DNA from 2 places in the Streptomyces sp. NPDC001027 genome. Region 1 is predicted to be linked to the other one. Evidence: riboswitches for the same ligand, from Rfam matches in the RefSeq annotation. Region 1 holds a riboswitch; the other holds the start of a gene.
The links. A riboswitch is a leader RNA that binds a small molecule or an ion and turns the genes downstream of it on or off. The one in region 1 is predicted to bind cyclic di-AMP.
Positions count from the first base shown of each region.

Region 2: another riboswitch for cyclic di-AMP. It lies ahead of ABT300_RS10000 (transglycosylase family protein); the one in region 1 lies ahead of ABT300_RS05760 (C40 family peptidase).

Region 1 is NZ_JBEPBI010000010.1:77,822-81,022, forward strand. Features, by position in the region: gene ABT300_RS05750 (helix-turn-helix domain-containing protein) at 1-515, opposite strand, end outside; gene ABT300_RS05755 (ATP-binding protein) at 729-1,211, shown strand; gene ABT300_RS05760 (C40 family peptidase) at 1,328-1,801, opposite strand; cyclic di-AMP (ydaO/yuaA leader) riboswitch at 1,805-1,975, opposite strand; gene ABT300_RS05765 (hypothetical protein) at 2,390-2,695, opposite strand; gene ABT300_RS05770 (ATP-dependent Clp protease proteolytic subunit) at 2,703-3,201, opposite strand, start outside.
Region 2 is NZ_JBEPBI010000023.1:19,703-22,903, forward strand. Features, by position in the region: gene ABT300_RS09995 (LysM peptidoglycan-binding domain-containing protein) at 1-966, shown strand, start outside; cyclic di-AMP (ydaO/yuaA leader) riboswitch at 1,172-1,352, shown strand; gene ABT300_RS10000 (transglycosylase family protein) at 1,356-2,063, shown strand; gene eno (phosphopyruvate hydratase) at 2,538-3,201, shown strand, end outside.

The DNA.
Region 1 (3,201 bases):
AGCTCCAGCGGCGGCTGCGCCCGCAGTACGTCCTGGCGGGCCAGCCGCACCTCCACCAGGGTGTCGAGTTGCTCGTCGTCGAGGCCCTCGACGGCTGCCAGGGTCACGGCGCGCGCGTACTCGGGCGTCTGCAGCAGGCCCGGCACCACGGTCGTCTCCAGGGTGCGCATCGCGCTGGCCTGGGACTCCAGGCTGATGAAGTCCCGGTAGGCGGGCGGCAGCACCCCGCGGTAGGCGTGCCACCAGTGGTCCCGGCCGCCGCCACCGCCGGAGTCGGCGCCCGCCAACGCCAGCATCAGCTCGCGCAGTTGCGGATCGGCCACACCGTAGACGTCGAGGAGTAACCGCACATCGGCCGGTTTCGATCCACTGGTGCCGGTCTCGATGCGGCTCACCTTGGACTGGTGCCACCCCGCGAGCCGGGCCGCCTCACCGCTGGTGAGGCCCGCCTGAGCGCGTAAAGTGCGCAGTTCGGCGCCCAGCTTGCGGCGGCGTACCGCCGGTCCGTGCTGCACGGGCTTCTCCTTACTCCTGACAGGCCGAGCAAATACGCTCTGTCGTCGCAGAGTTCACCGCATCGGGCGACAGATATATGCACATCTTGGTGGATCGCCACCCGTGACCGGCGTGGTGATGGCAGTCTGGCGAAGAAGCACCAGTCCGGGACCGTACTCGAACCATCCGCGCCGTGTCGGGCTCCGGTCCCGTGGGAAAGGTACGACGTCGCCATGGCAGATCACCTGGAAGCAACCATCACTCTGCCGAGCGATCCCGCCTCGGTCTCCACGGCCCGCGCCTTCGTGGTCGGCGCCCTCGGCGAGTGGGGCCTGCCGGCGGACGCCGAGGCGGCCGACACCGTCCGCCTGATCGTCTCGGAACTCGCCACCAACGCCGTGCAGCACACCTTCGGCCAGTCGCCCACCTTCACGGTGGACCTCGTGCTCGACCGCGACGAACAGCTGAGCATCGGCGTCACCGACAGTCATCCGCGCTTTCCGCAACGACTGCCGGCCGCCGTCCAGCAGGACAACGGCCGAGGCATGGTGATCATTCGCTGGCTGACCGCGGAGGCCGGCGGCAGACTCAGAGTGCGGCCCACCCGGGAGGGCGGCAAGACGGTCAGCGTCGAGCTCCCGTGGGCCGTCCCGGCGGCGGAGCCGACTGCCGGAGTCCTGACGGTCCCGGTGGAGGGCGAGCTCCCGGGGCGGTGAAGGCGTGTCAGGACGCCGTACACGGCCCCGGGAGGTCAGTCGGGTCCGGCAAGCTCGGCGGACCCGTCAGATCCGCGCCCAGGCCCCCTCGGACCCGGCGGATCGGCGGCAGGGCCCTAGCGGACCCGGCCGTACCAGACGCTCTTGGTCCAGATCTTCTGCAGCTTCACCACGTCCCCGGTCTTCGGCGAGTGCCAGATCTTGCCCTTACCCGCGTAGATCCCGACGTGGTACACGTTCGACCCCGAGTGGAAGAACACCAGGTCGCCCGCCTTGCGGCTGGACGCCGAAATGTGCTTCGTCTTGTTGTACTGCTGGGCCGCCGTCCGCGGCAGGCTCTTGCCCGCCTTCTTGAACGAGTACATCGTGAGCCCCGAGCAGTCGAACCTCTTCGGCCCGGTGGCCCCGTACTTGTACGGCGCACCCTTCTTGGAAGCCGCGACCTGCAGCGCCTTCGTCGCCGGTGTGGCGGCCGCGGCGTCCGGAGCGAGCCCCGGGACCACGACCGTGCCGCCGACGGCGGCGATGGCGAACGCCGAGGCCGTGCCGGCCCGGGCCATGAGCGACGGGACACGATTGAGCGCAGTCATGCGCAACCCTTCGTCAGCCGCCTGTGAAGGATGACCTGTCGGATTCGGGCTGGCGAAGTTGCCCGGCCGCGTCAGCGGCTTCACCCCAAGGGCTGCTCGGTCCGGTCATGGCGTGACCGTTCCGGCGACCCGTCGTGCTTGGGTCCTCCACTCCTGCCGATGCACTCCTGTCGACCGGTCATCCGGGAGGCGGCAGGACTCGGCGTCCACCCGGACCGCCCCGCCGCTTGTGGCGGGGGCTTGTCGTCAGACAGGGATCTTGGCTCACGGATGTCCGAAAATCCCAACGGAACCGGGGATTTGTGGGGTTACTCACCACTCACCCGTTCGGGTGAACACCCTGACGGGTGATCAGATGGCGGGTGGTCTCAGGGGCTCCCACCAGCGGCGACGTCTTCCGCTCCGCTCGAAGAGCGCCCTTTCGCGCAAGTTCTGGGCGTCCGGGGGAACACTAGACGCTCTGCCGAACGGGGGTACGCCTTCTGGGCCGTTTCGACTCCGGCCCGGACGCCACGGCCGCGCCGCGAGCCCGCCCGCGCCGCGAGCCGCCCGCGCTGTGAGTCGTCCGCGCGCCTGAGCCGTCTCCGGTCAACTCTCGGAGACCGGCGGCAGCATGACGCGCGCCGTGCGGCGCTCTCCGTCCAGCACGCGCAGCGCCCGTGCGAGCGTCGGCGCGTGCAACTCGCTCTCCCCTCGCTGGTGCATCAGCGTCAGCGCGTCGCGCAGCGCGGTCGCCTTGCTCACCAGCGCCTGGGCGGCGCGCAGTCCGCGGTAGGTGTCCGTGTGGTGGGCGGGGTTGATGCGGCCGAGCATGTCGACGACGTCGAGGTAACCGTCGATCAGTTCGGCCTCCGCGCGGGTCAGCGCGGGCAGCGGCGGCAGTTCGGGCACCATCGCCGGCTCACCTCCCGCCCTGCGTCCGGGACGACGCCTTGCGGCTCGGGATGATCCCGTCCACCAGGCCGTACTCCACCGCCTGCGGGGCGGTGAGGAACATGTCCCGCTCGATGTCCGCGGTCACCTGCTCCGGCGTCCGCCCCGTGTGCCGCACGAGCATCTCCTCCAGGGCCGCGCGGGTGCGGGCCAGCTCCTCGGCCTGGACGGCCAGGTCGCTGGCCTGCCCCTCGACCGGCTCGGGCAGCGACGGCTGGCGGATCGTCATCCGCGCCCCCGGGAGGCTGAACCGCTTGCCCGGCGTGCCCGCGGCCAGCAGGATCGCGGCCGACGAGCCCGCCTGCCCCAGGCAGGTCGTCGACACGTCGCACGTGACGAACCGGATCGTGTCGTACAGCGCCGTCATCGCACTGAACGAGCCGCCGGGGGAGTTGATGTACAGCGCGATGTCCCGGTCCGGGTCCTTGTGCTCGAGGTACATGAACTGGGCCGTCACGTCGTTCGCC
Region 2 (3,201 bases), on a different contig from region 1:
GCCGCCTCCGGTGCGAGCGCCGCGGACGGCACCGTGTGGGACAAGGTGGCGCAGTGCGAGACCGGGGGCTCGTGGAGTGCCGACGGCGCCGGCGGCGAGTCCGGCGGTCTGAGCCTCACCCAGCAGGACTGGAACGCCTACGGCGGACTCGACTACGCGGCGAGCCCCGACCTGGCCAGCCGTAACCAGCAGATCGCCGTGGCCCAGAAGGTGCTCGCGGCGAAGGGCGTCGGCGCGTGGGGCACGTGCGGGCTGACCTCCGGGCTCACCAAGGAGAACGGCGCGCTGGCCGTGGACACCGGAGTGGCGGGCGATTCTTCGGGTTCGTCCGGCTCATCGGGTTTGTCGGACCTGTCGCGAGGGCTGTCGGGTTCTTCGGGCTCCTCGGGTTCTTCGGATTCCGGCGGCGACTCGACCGGCTCCAGCGGTTCGACCGGATCAGCCGGATCGACCGGATCGACGGGATCATCCGCATCGTCCGACTCGTCCGGCGATTCCTTGAGTTCACCCTCTGCGTCGCCTTCATCCCCTTCGTCCCCATCGTCCCCTTCTGCCGCCTCCGGCGACTCCGGCGGGGCCGGCCGTCAGGGCGACCCGCAGGCGGCCGACGGCTCGACCTCGGGGACTCCGGATGCGGACGACTCGGACAAGTCGGTCCAGGATGTGGGTTCCTGGAACCTCGTCGACACCGGCGCACTCGGCTCCGGCCGCCATCGCGGCACCACGGCCGACGAGCCGGCGGCCGAGGGCGCCGACGCCGGGACCGGCGGTGCGTCCACCGCCTCGACGGGGCGGCATGCCGCGGCCGGCTATGTCGTCCAGGAGGGCGACTCCCTCGCCTCCATCGCCGACTCCCTTGGCCTGCACGGCGGATGGCGTGCCCTCTACGCCGAGAACAAGGACGTCATCGGCCCCGACCCGAGCGACATCACCCCCGGTCAGACCCTCGACACAGGGGTCCAATAGGGCGCAAAGCCCAAGAAAAACAGCGGGAGTTCACGTCACGCTTCGCGCCGAATGTCCGATTTGGCGAAAGTGTGGGATGAGTCTCAGAAGCCCTGATCGTCTTTGAAATTCCGCGGATCGCGTGTCTACGGTCGTGACCGCTCGGCAACCCGAGCCCCGGCCGTCGCAACGCCGAATCCTGCCAGCGGCTGCCCGGGAACAGTCGTCGCGTCAAGCGCCGTAGGCAGGAGCGGGGGACCCAGGTAAGTGCCGCACCGGGAAGTCACCGGAGCGGCTTGGGGTGAAGCCACCCCTCCACGGAGCGAGGTCTCCGACGGAGGAGCGGCCGGGCAACTCACTTGGCCCGAACCCGACAGCTCACCTCGCAGGCGTCGGTGAGGGGATCCACCATGCTGTTTTCCGGTAAGGGCAAGCACCGTCGTCCGTCCAAGGCCACCCGCGCCGCCGCTCTCGCCGGTGTCACCGGCGTCGCCATCGCCGCCCCGCTGCTGGCGGCCGGCAACGCCTCCGCCGCCACCGCCTCCGAGTGGGACGCGGTCGCCCAGTGCGAGTCCGGCGGCGACTGGTCCATCAACACCGGCAACGGCTACTACGGCGGCCTGCAGTTCTCGTCCTCCACCTGGGCCGCGTACGGCGGCACGCAGTACGCCTCGCAGGCCAACCAGGCCTCCAAGGCCCAGCAGATAGCCATCGGCGAGAAGGTCCTCGCGGGTCAGGGCAAGGGCGCCTGGCCGGTCTGCGGCAAGGGTCTGTCGGGCGCCTCCTACGACGGCGGCGGCGCCTCCTCGAACTCGGGCTCCTCCAGCTCCTCCGGCTCGTCGGACAGCAGCAGCTCCCGCTCCACCGAGCAGAAGAGCAGCTCCCGCTCCACCGACCGTCCGGCGGCCGCCAAGAAGTCCAAGACGGTCACCACCCCGACCGGCGAGAAGGTCAAGAAGGGCGACGGCGAGTACAAGGTCGTCAAGGGCGACACCCTCAGCTCCATCGCCGAGAAGCACAAGGTCAAGGGCGGCTGGCAGAAGCTGTTCCAGCTGAACAAGGACATCGTCCAGGACGCCGACCTCATCTACCCGGGTCAGCAGCTGCACCTGAAGTGACAGCCGGCTGCCGATGTCGGCGCTGACGTCGATGCCGACGTCGATGCCGACGCCGGCGAAGCCGCAGCGCTCTCCCGGTGAAGGCCGCTGCCCGAGGGCCGCGTGAAGGTCCCCTGCCTCCCCCCACCCCCCACGGGCTCCCCGTCCCGGTGCGTGTTCCCCCGTACGCACCGGGACGGGGTTTTTCTTGCACCCGTCGGGCAGCGCCCGCCCGGCCCTTCGGGCAGCCGCCCGCCCCGCCCCCGCCGACAATCGTCCGCCCGCCCCTGCCGGACGGCCGCCCGCCCGGTTTCGCGCACTGTTTCCGCGGTCTTTCGGACGGCTTTCCCCCGCCGCTTTGTTCCGGACAGGAACAATGTGTACGGTCAGTCCGTCCACGGGACGGTCGGTCGGTGGCCGACGCTCCGCAGACGGTTAGGCTCTAGGCGCAAGGCCACGCGCCGCGCACTTTCAGCGTCACATCCCATGAAGGAGATGCTCGTGCCGTCCATCGACGTCGTCGTAGCCCGGGAAATCCTGGACTCCCGAGGCAACCCCACGGTCGAGGTCGAGGTCGGCCTCGACGACGGCAGCACGGGTCGTGCCGCCGTCCCGTCCGGCGCCTCCACGGGCGCCTTCGAGGCCATCGAGCTGCGCGACGGTGACCCGAACCGCTACCAGGGCAAGGGCGTCGAGAAGGCCGTCCTCGCCGTCATCGAGCAGATCGGCCCGGAGCTCGTCGGCTACGACGCCACCGAGCAGCGCCTGATCGACCAGGCCATGTTCGACCTGGACGCCACCGACAACAAGGGCTCCCTCGGCGCCAACGCGATCCTCGGCGTCTCGCTCGCCGTCGCCCACGCCGCCTCCGAGGCCAGCGACCTCCCGCTCTTCCGCTACCTGGGCGGCCCGAACGCGCACCTGCTGCCCGTTCCGATGATGAACATCCTGAACGGCGGCTCGCACGCCGACTCCAACGTGGACATCCAGGAGTTCATGATCGCCCCGATCGGCGCGGAGTCCTTCTCCGAGGCGCTGCGCTGGGGCGCCGAGGTCTACCACACCCTCAAGAAGGTGCTGAAGACCAAGGGCCTGTCCACCGGCCTCGGCGACGAGGGCGGCTTCGCCCCGAACCTCGAGTCCAACCGCGCCGCGCTCG